Regions from separate parts of the Pseudoalteromonas sp. CNC9-20 genome, predicted to be linked through region 3. Evidence: predicted binding sites of a transcription regulator. Region 3 holds the regulator's gene; each other region holds the start of a gene.
The links. Region 3 encodes sigma-54, which starts transcription at its own class of promoters, with help from an activator protein. Its sites were predicted from a motif close to GTTGGCACGNNNNTNGNNT; they were not measured.

Region 1: the regulator sigma-54 is predicted to act here: its motif matches at 1,248-1,266, upstream of MHM89_RS12015 (DUF1328 family protein).
Region 2: the regulator sigma-54 is predicted to act here: its motif matches at 946-964, upstream of MHM89_RS16750 (YggN family protein).

The regions. Positions count from the first base shown of each region.
Region 1 is NZ_JAKRFS010000004.1:348,946-351,217, forward strand. It holds gene tkt (transketolase) at 1-666, shown strand, start outside; gene MHM89_RS12010 (hypothetical protein) at 730-927, opposite strand; gene MHM89_RS12015 (DUF1328 family protein) at 1,037-1,210, opposite strand; gene MHM89_RS12020 (divergent polysaccharide deacetylase family protein) at 1,472-2,236, opposite strand.
Region 2 is NZ_JAKRFS010000007.1:73,503-75,774, forward strand. It holds gene MHM89_RS16735 (AzlC family ABC transporter permease) at 1-140, shown strand, start outside; gene MHM89_RS16740 (AzlD domain-containing protein) at 140-439, shown strand; gene MHM89_RS16745 (hypothetical protein) at 474-662, opposite strand; gene MHM89_RS16750 (YggN family protein) at 1,003-1,794, shown strand; gene MHM89_RS16755 (PLP-dependent aminotransferase family protein) at 1,804-2,272, opposite strand, start outside.
Region 3 is NZ_JAKRFS010000004.1:117,594-119,865, forward strand. It holds gene hpf (ribosome hibernation promoting factor) at 1-272, opposite strand, end outside; gene MHM89_RS10800 (RNA polymerase factor sigma-54) at 298-1,794, opposite strand; gene lptB (LPS export ABC transporter ATP-binding protein) at 1,819-2,272, opposite strand, start outside.

The sequences.
Region 1 (2,272 bases), 230 kb from region 3:
CGCAATGCGGTGCGCATGGCTGCACTAATGAAGACGCCTAGCATCTTTGTTTACACCCACGATTCCATCGGCCTGGGTGAAGATGGACCGACTCACCAACCGGTTGAGCAAATGGCGAGCCTACGTTATACACCGAATCTAGTGAATTGGCGTCCATGTGACCAAGTTGAGTCAGCCATTGCGTGGCAGCAAGCGATTGAGCGCAAAGATGGGCCAACGTCGCTGGTCTTTACGCGTCAAGGTCTTGCTCAGCAAGCACGCGATGCGCAGCAGCTTGCTGATGTGAAAAAAGGTGGGTATGTATTAACCTGTGATGGCGAGCCAGAAGTTATCCTGATTGCCACAGGCTCGGAAGTACAACTTGCTATGGATGCAGCTTCTGAGCTTCGCGCTCAAGGTCGTCAGGTACGCGTGGTGTCTATGCCATCAACGGACTTGTTCGATCAACAAGACGCACAGTACAAAGAAAGTGTCCTACCCAGCAGTGTGACTCGCCGTGTCGCCGTGGAGGCAGGCATTGCCGACTTCTGGTACAAGTATGTTGGTTTGAATGGCAAAGTTATCGGCATGACGAGCTTTGGTGAATCAGCGCCAGCGGGCGAATTGTTTAAGCACTTTGGCTTCACCGTAGACAATGTGGTTGCGGCGGCCAACAGTCAGTTTTAAATAATTAGAGACGTAAAAAAACCCGCGAACTTCGCGGGTTTTTTGTTTGAAGATAAGCCTGTATTAGCAGTTTGTTTCTTCTGCACCGGCGTTTTCTTTAACATTTTCACACGCGTCTTCAACCGCGTTTTGAGTGTCAGTGATCGCCTCATCAATCTTTTCACCTGCCTCTTCGGCACCGCCACTGTCTTCACAGCCCATAGCGAATACTGCGGCAAATAATGTAGCGATAAATGCTTTTGTTGCTGAATGATTAAACATAGAACTCTCCTTGAATATTAACTCTTTAAATCTGGATTCAAATAACGTGTTTTGGTTGCGGTCGCGGGTTTCATCCCACCTGTGACCGCTTGTACTGTAAAATTAATACCTACCTTGGCGCTTTACCACGAATGGCGCCAGCAACAAGGGAGATAACCAGCAGTACCAAGAATACAAAGAAAATAATTTTAGCGATGCCAGCGGCTGCGCCAGCAATGCCACCGAAACCTAAAAGTGCTGCGACCAAAGCGATAACTAAAAATGCAATTGACCAACCTAACATAATGTACCCTCCATAGATTTGCGTTTCGGAATATACGTTGCTAAGTCCATGCCAATTTTTAAGGTGTTGATTTTAATGAATTTGTTGTTTTTTGTGGACTAGGGGAAAAGAAAAGCTTTCACTGTTTGTGTAAAAGATACAGATTAATTTTATGTTCATAGAACAAGCACTTGGGCAGGTGCTGAATACGGAGGAGGTGATTTATCGGCACCAGAACCCAGTCATCAGCAGTCATGCCACCTATGATTGTTTTAGAGGCCTCTACTCTTCCTCGGTTACACTTTTTTTATCGGCCTGAGCAAGTCGAATTGTGCGCTGCTGCACTAGCTGAGATAAAGGCACAAGTTGGAAACCTTCACCCTCGAGTTCTTGCAATGCCTGTTGCAAGAACGCAAACGTTTCGGGGTAGGGGTGAGCAATTGCAACTGCGTAGTCATACTTATCAGCGAGAGTCTTTAACTGCTCAAAGCGATAACGTAGTTGCTGCTCGGTGGTAATATTGTCGAGAAAAACATGGCGAGCAATATTGCTGACACCGTATAGCCCGGCAATTGTTTGCGCTTTTGAATTGGGAGTTGTTTTACTGTCGAGAAAAAACAAATCTTGCTCTTTTAGCACTTCCATAGTCCAGCTCATCGGCGCATTTTGCTGTGTTAGCAGCGAGCCCATGTGATTATTGACGCCGCGCGCATTGGGTAGGCTAGCTAATGCCTTGCGTAACTCGTGTTGGAAAGCTTCTTTTGACATATCCATTGTCAGCCCCCCAGGCCCTAACGCTTTACCGTTTATGGCTTGCATGGGGGCATGCAAAAGCACCTCTTTATCTAAGGCCCCTGCCTGTTGAGCAAAGTGAGTGGCGTAAGGAGTAAAAGGGAGCACCGAATAGGTCACAGCGCCAGGCAAGTGCAAGGCAGCCATGTCGTTACGATGATAGCCGATGTCATCAATGACAATAGCGATTTGCTTCGCATGTACTGGTGATAAGAGCACCAGCACACACAACGTAGTCCATATTAAAAAGCGCACAATGTGTTTTTATCTTTGTTGATGATTAGTGTGCAG
Region 2 (2,272 bases), on a different contig from region 3:
ACAAAGCAACCTTAGCCTGCGTGGTGATCACCGGGATTTGCGCCGCCACTTTCAAAGCTTGGGGACTGGAACTCTGGTTGGTACTTAGCGCCCTAAGTGGTATGACGGTGGGCTACGTGGTCAGTAAGGGTAACCAATGATACTGACGACCATAGTGCTTATGGCATGTATCACCTTTGCCAGTCGTTACCTGTTTTTACATCGCGCCTTACCCTTTCGGGTCGGGCCCAAATTACAGCGCTTTTTAAGCTTCAGTGCGCCGGCGGTACTGACCGCTATTTGGGTGCCCATTGTCCTCCTTCCTGAGGGGCAGTGGCATATTAGTTATCGCAATCCTTATTTACTGGCCGCCGTACTGGCCATTATTGTTGCTTATCGCAGTAAAAGCATCTATCTCACTACCTTAGTAGGGATGGCTGCTTATTTTCTGCTGCGCTGAAAAACAAAAAAGGGGCTTTCGCCCCTTCCTAACTTTACTCGTTGAGGTAATCGTCAAAATCATCGTAGCCGAGATTTTTCCGCAGCTTACGCTGCTCTAGATAATCATCAAGCTTCTTTTTGACCTTGCGCTTACGACGGTCATGTTGGTTACGCCCCATCGCTTCGTATTCATCTTCAACAAATTCGTCATCTAACGCATCATAGGAATATGTTTTACCCACAATACACTCCAGTTAATTACAATCATTGTGCGCGGCTCAAGCTTAGCTTCACCACGACCAAGAGCCTACGCCCTTAAAATGAATAAATAGCTGCAAATGGCAAAACTGGAAAGTGAGATTTTTTTATCGTTTCAACAAATATCTTTTATTGACGATGATCATCAATGTGCGACTTTCACTAACACCTTATTGAAAACGACTAAAAGTTAGCTTTTTTTTAAATCTCTAGCAAAAGCCAGCTCACTATAAATTCATAACCTATTGTTTATTATGGAATAATAATTTTGGCACCGAATTTGTAATGTATCTCTCGTAACAACAATCAACGGGAATAAAGACAATGAAAACGACAGCAGCCCTTCTTTTTGCATCCATGACGGTAACCACAAGCGCACTGGCACACGAGCAAAAGCCAGATAACCTCTCATTTGGTTCACAACAGTGCGATATTGAGTTTAAAAGTGATATTCGTATCAACCCTGAACGCATACAAATCACCAATGTCGATAATCAACACATGGTGTACGATGGTCAGCAGCTGCTCGTTGATGGTGAAGTTATGCCTCTGACTGCAGCTCAGCAGCAAGCACTGGATAATTACTCTCAGCAACTACGTAGTTACGTCCCTGAAGTTGCTCAGATTGCCCTTGATGGCGTGAAAATAGCCGGTGTGGCCATTGAAGAAGTGAGTGCAGCGTTTGGCATTGAGCATAATGACGCGTTGCAGCAGGTCGTGGATAATATTGGCAATAATATCGAGCATAGCTTTTATCAAAATGGCGAGTTTGTGATGGGCAAACAAAGCTTTGATGAGCTAGGTGAAGATATTGAGCAACAATTCGATGAAAACTTTGAACAAGCCGTTGAACAGGCAATGGTGCAATCAATAGGCAGCGTGCTGATGGCCTTGGGTTCGCAAATGGTCAGCTCAGGTGGCGACATGGACGAGTTCGAGCAGCGCATGGAAAGAATGGGTGAGCAAATTGAACAGCGTGTTGAGCTTCAAGCTGCCAATATCGAGCAGCGCGCAGATGCCCTTTGCCATTCATTTTCAGAGTTGGCAGAGCAAGAGGCCCAACTGGTGAGCATGGTCCCAGAACTAAGTGACTTCCAGCTTTTAATTACTAAATAGTCGGAATAATCACCCCTTTCGCACTTGCTGGCAGAGCGCTCCCAACCGCGCTACTGCCACTTCCACTTTATCGCTCCAAGGAATACCATAACTCAGGCGCACACATTGACGGTATTTATCGGTAGCGCTAAATATTGAGCCCGGTGTAATGCTGATCCCCGCGTCCAACGCCAAATGAAAAAGTTCAATCACATCGTATTGGCTTGGTAACTGCAGCCACAATACACAGCCGCCCTTGGGATTAGTCATCCGCGTTTTTTCCGGAAAATGCTGTAACACCAGCGCCCGCATGCGCTCCTTGTTCAAGGCTAGGCGCTGGCGTAGTGTACGTAAGTTTTTGTCGTAATCGCCACTACTCATAAATTCGTACAGGGTCCACTGATTCATCAATGATGATGAACAGCTAATCGCCCGTTTTAAGCGTCGCGCTTGCGCTGCATACTTACCAGCAATCATCCACCCTACGCGATAACTCGGC
Region 3 (2,272 bases):
TTCTCTTTATGTTTAATCACTTGACGGTCGAGCTTATCAATTAAGCCGTCGATCGCCGCATACATATCCTGGTGCTCTGCGGTTGCGAACAGTTCACCACCGTTAACGTGAAGAGTAGCTTCTGCTTTTTGTGTTAGTTTTTCAATATCAAGAATGACATGCACATTATTTATATGGTCAAAGTGACGCTCTAATTTTGCAAATTTGCTATTCACATAGTTGCGAAGAGAATCAGTGATTTCTACGTGACGACCGGTAAGATTTAATTGCATAAGCATTTTCCTTCTTGTCTAACGTCTATATCAAACTTTTACGCTGATTTGACGGTGGAATGGCTAGCGATTCACGATATTTAGCAATCGTGCGCCGAGCCACTTTAATTCCTTGCTCGGCTAGTACGTCGGCAATCTTGCTATCACTCAACGGTTTAGCAGGATTCTCCGCAGCTACTAGCTTTTTGATCAATGCTCGAATCGCTGTAGACGAGCATTCACCTCCGTTTTCGGTTGTAACATGGCTGGAGAAAAAGTACTTCAGCTCAAAAATACCCCGTGGTGTATGCATATACTTTTGGGTGGTCACACGGGAAATCGTTGACTCATGCATTTCCACCATTTCGGCAACGTCATTAAGCACCATTGGCTTCATTGCCTCTTCACCATGTTCAAAGAATGCCTGTTGTTGTTGAACAATGCAATTAGTTACTTTAAGTAGCGTATCATTGCGTTGTTCCAAGCTCTTTATAAACCATTTCGCTTCTTGTAAATGCGAGCGAATAAATTGACTATCACTTTGCGACTTACAGCTTCGCGACATTGATGCATAGTGATCGTTAACGCGGATCTTAGGCATACTATCTGGGTTTAATTCAACCACCCAGCGGCCTTTAACTTTCTTCACCGATACGTCTGGAATCACATACTCTGACTGCTCTCGCACAATCGTGGCTGCAGGAGTCGGATTTAAACTGTGTATCAGTGTCATCACCTCTTTTAACTGCGCTTCTTTAAGCTTAGTCTTTTTCATCAAGGTGCGATAGTCACGACTACCAAGCAAATCAATATAGTTACAAACTACCTCTTTGGTCTCTTCAAGCCAAGGGGTTTGTGGGTCAAATTGCTTGAGCTGGATCAACAAGCACTCTTGTAAAGAACGCGCACCAATTCCTACTGGATCAAAGAGTTGGATACGCTTAAGAACGGCTTCAATTTCATCGAGCTCGATACCATCGTCTTGTTCATCATGATTCAAGCTTTCCAGCAGATCTTCACAGCTGACCGTTAAAATGCCGTTGTCATTGATGGCTTCAATGATAGCTGTGGCGATGGCCTCGTCGGTGGCACTAAAAGGTGTTAATTGCAGCTGCCACATTAAATAATCATGTAACGACTCGGTGGTTTCGCCTTGGTAGATAGACTCATCTTCTGGCATAGGCCCAGAGGAGGCAACGGGAGCCGCACTAATATACTCATCCCAAGACACATCCATGGGCAAGTCTTCACTGATGGACTCGTTGTTCATGGCATCAGCACTTTCAACTTCATCCTTACTGGCGCTGGCCGTCTCGGCGGTATCGTTATTTTGGTTGTCGGACGTCGACTCTTTTTGCTCTTGGTTGTCGTTATTGTCGGCGTAATTGTCTTCTTCAACTTCAAGTAATGGGTTGGCGTCCAACGCCTCTTGAATTTCTTGTTGGAGATCCAAAGTACTGAGCTGCAACAGGCGAATCGCTTGCTGCAATTGTGGGGTCATTGTTAATTGCTGGCCTAGGCGCAGCTGTAATGATTGCCTCATGTATCTCTAACAATCCTTTAATCGTTATAATCTAAACTGCTCACCCAAATAGACGTCGCGAACCGTTTGATCGGCAAGAACTTGCTCTGGAGTGCCAGAAGCAATGAGCTCGCCATGGGAAACAATGTATGCGGTTTCACATACGTCTAGGGTCTCTCGCACATTGTGGTCGGTGATTAATACACCAATACCACGATTGCGCAGATGCTCTATGATTTTCTTTATATCTAACACTGAAATAGGGTCGACACCAGCAAAAGGTTCATCCAACAAGATAAACTTTGGGTTTGCCGCTAATGCTCGCGCTATTTCTACCCGGCGACGTTCGCCACCAGATAACGCCATTCCTTGTGAGTCTCGAATGTGCTGTATATTAAACTCATCAAGCAGGCCCTCAAGCTCGCTTTCACGCTCTGCTTTGCTTAAGCCCTTGCGGGTTTCTAGGATGGCCATCAAATTTTGAAAAACTGTCAGCTTT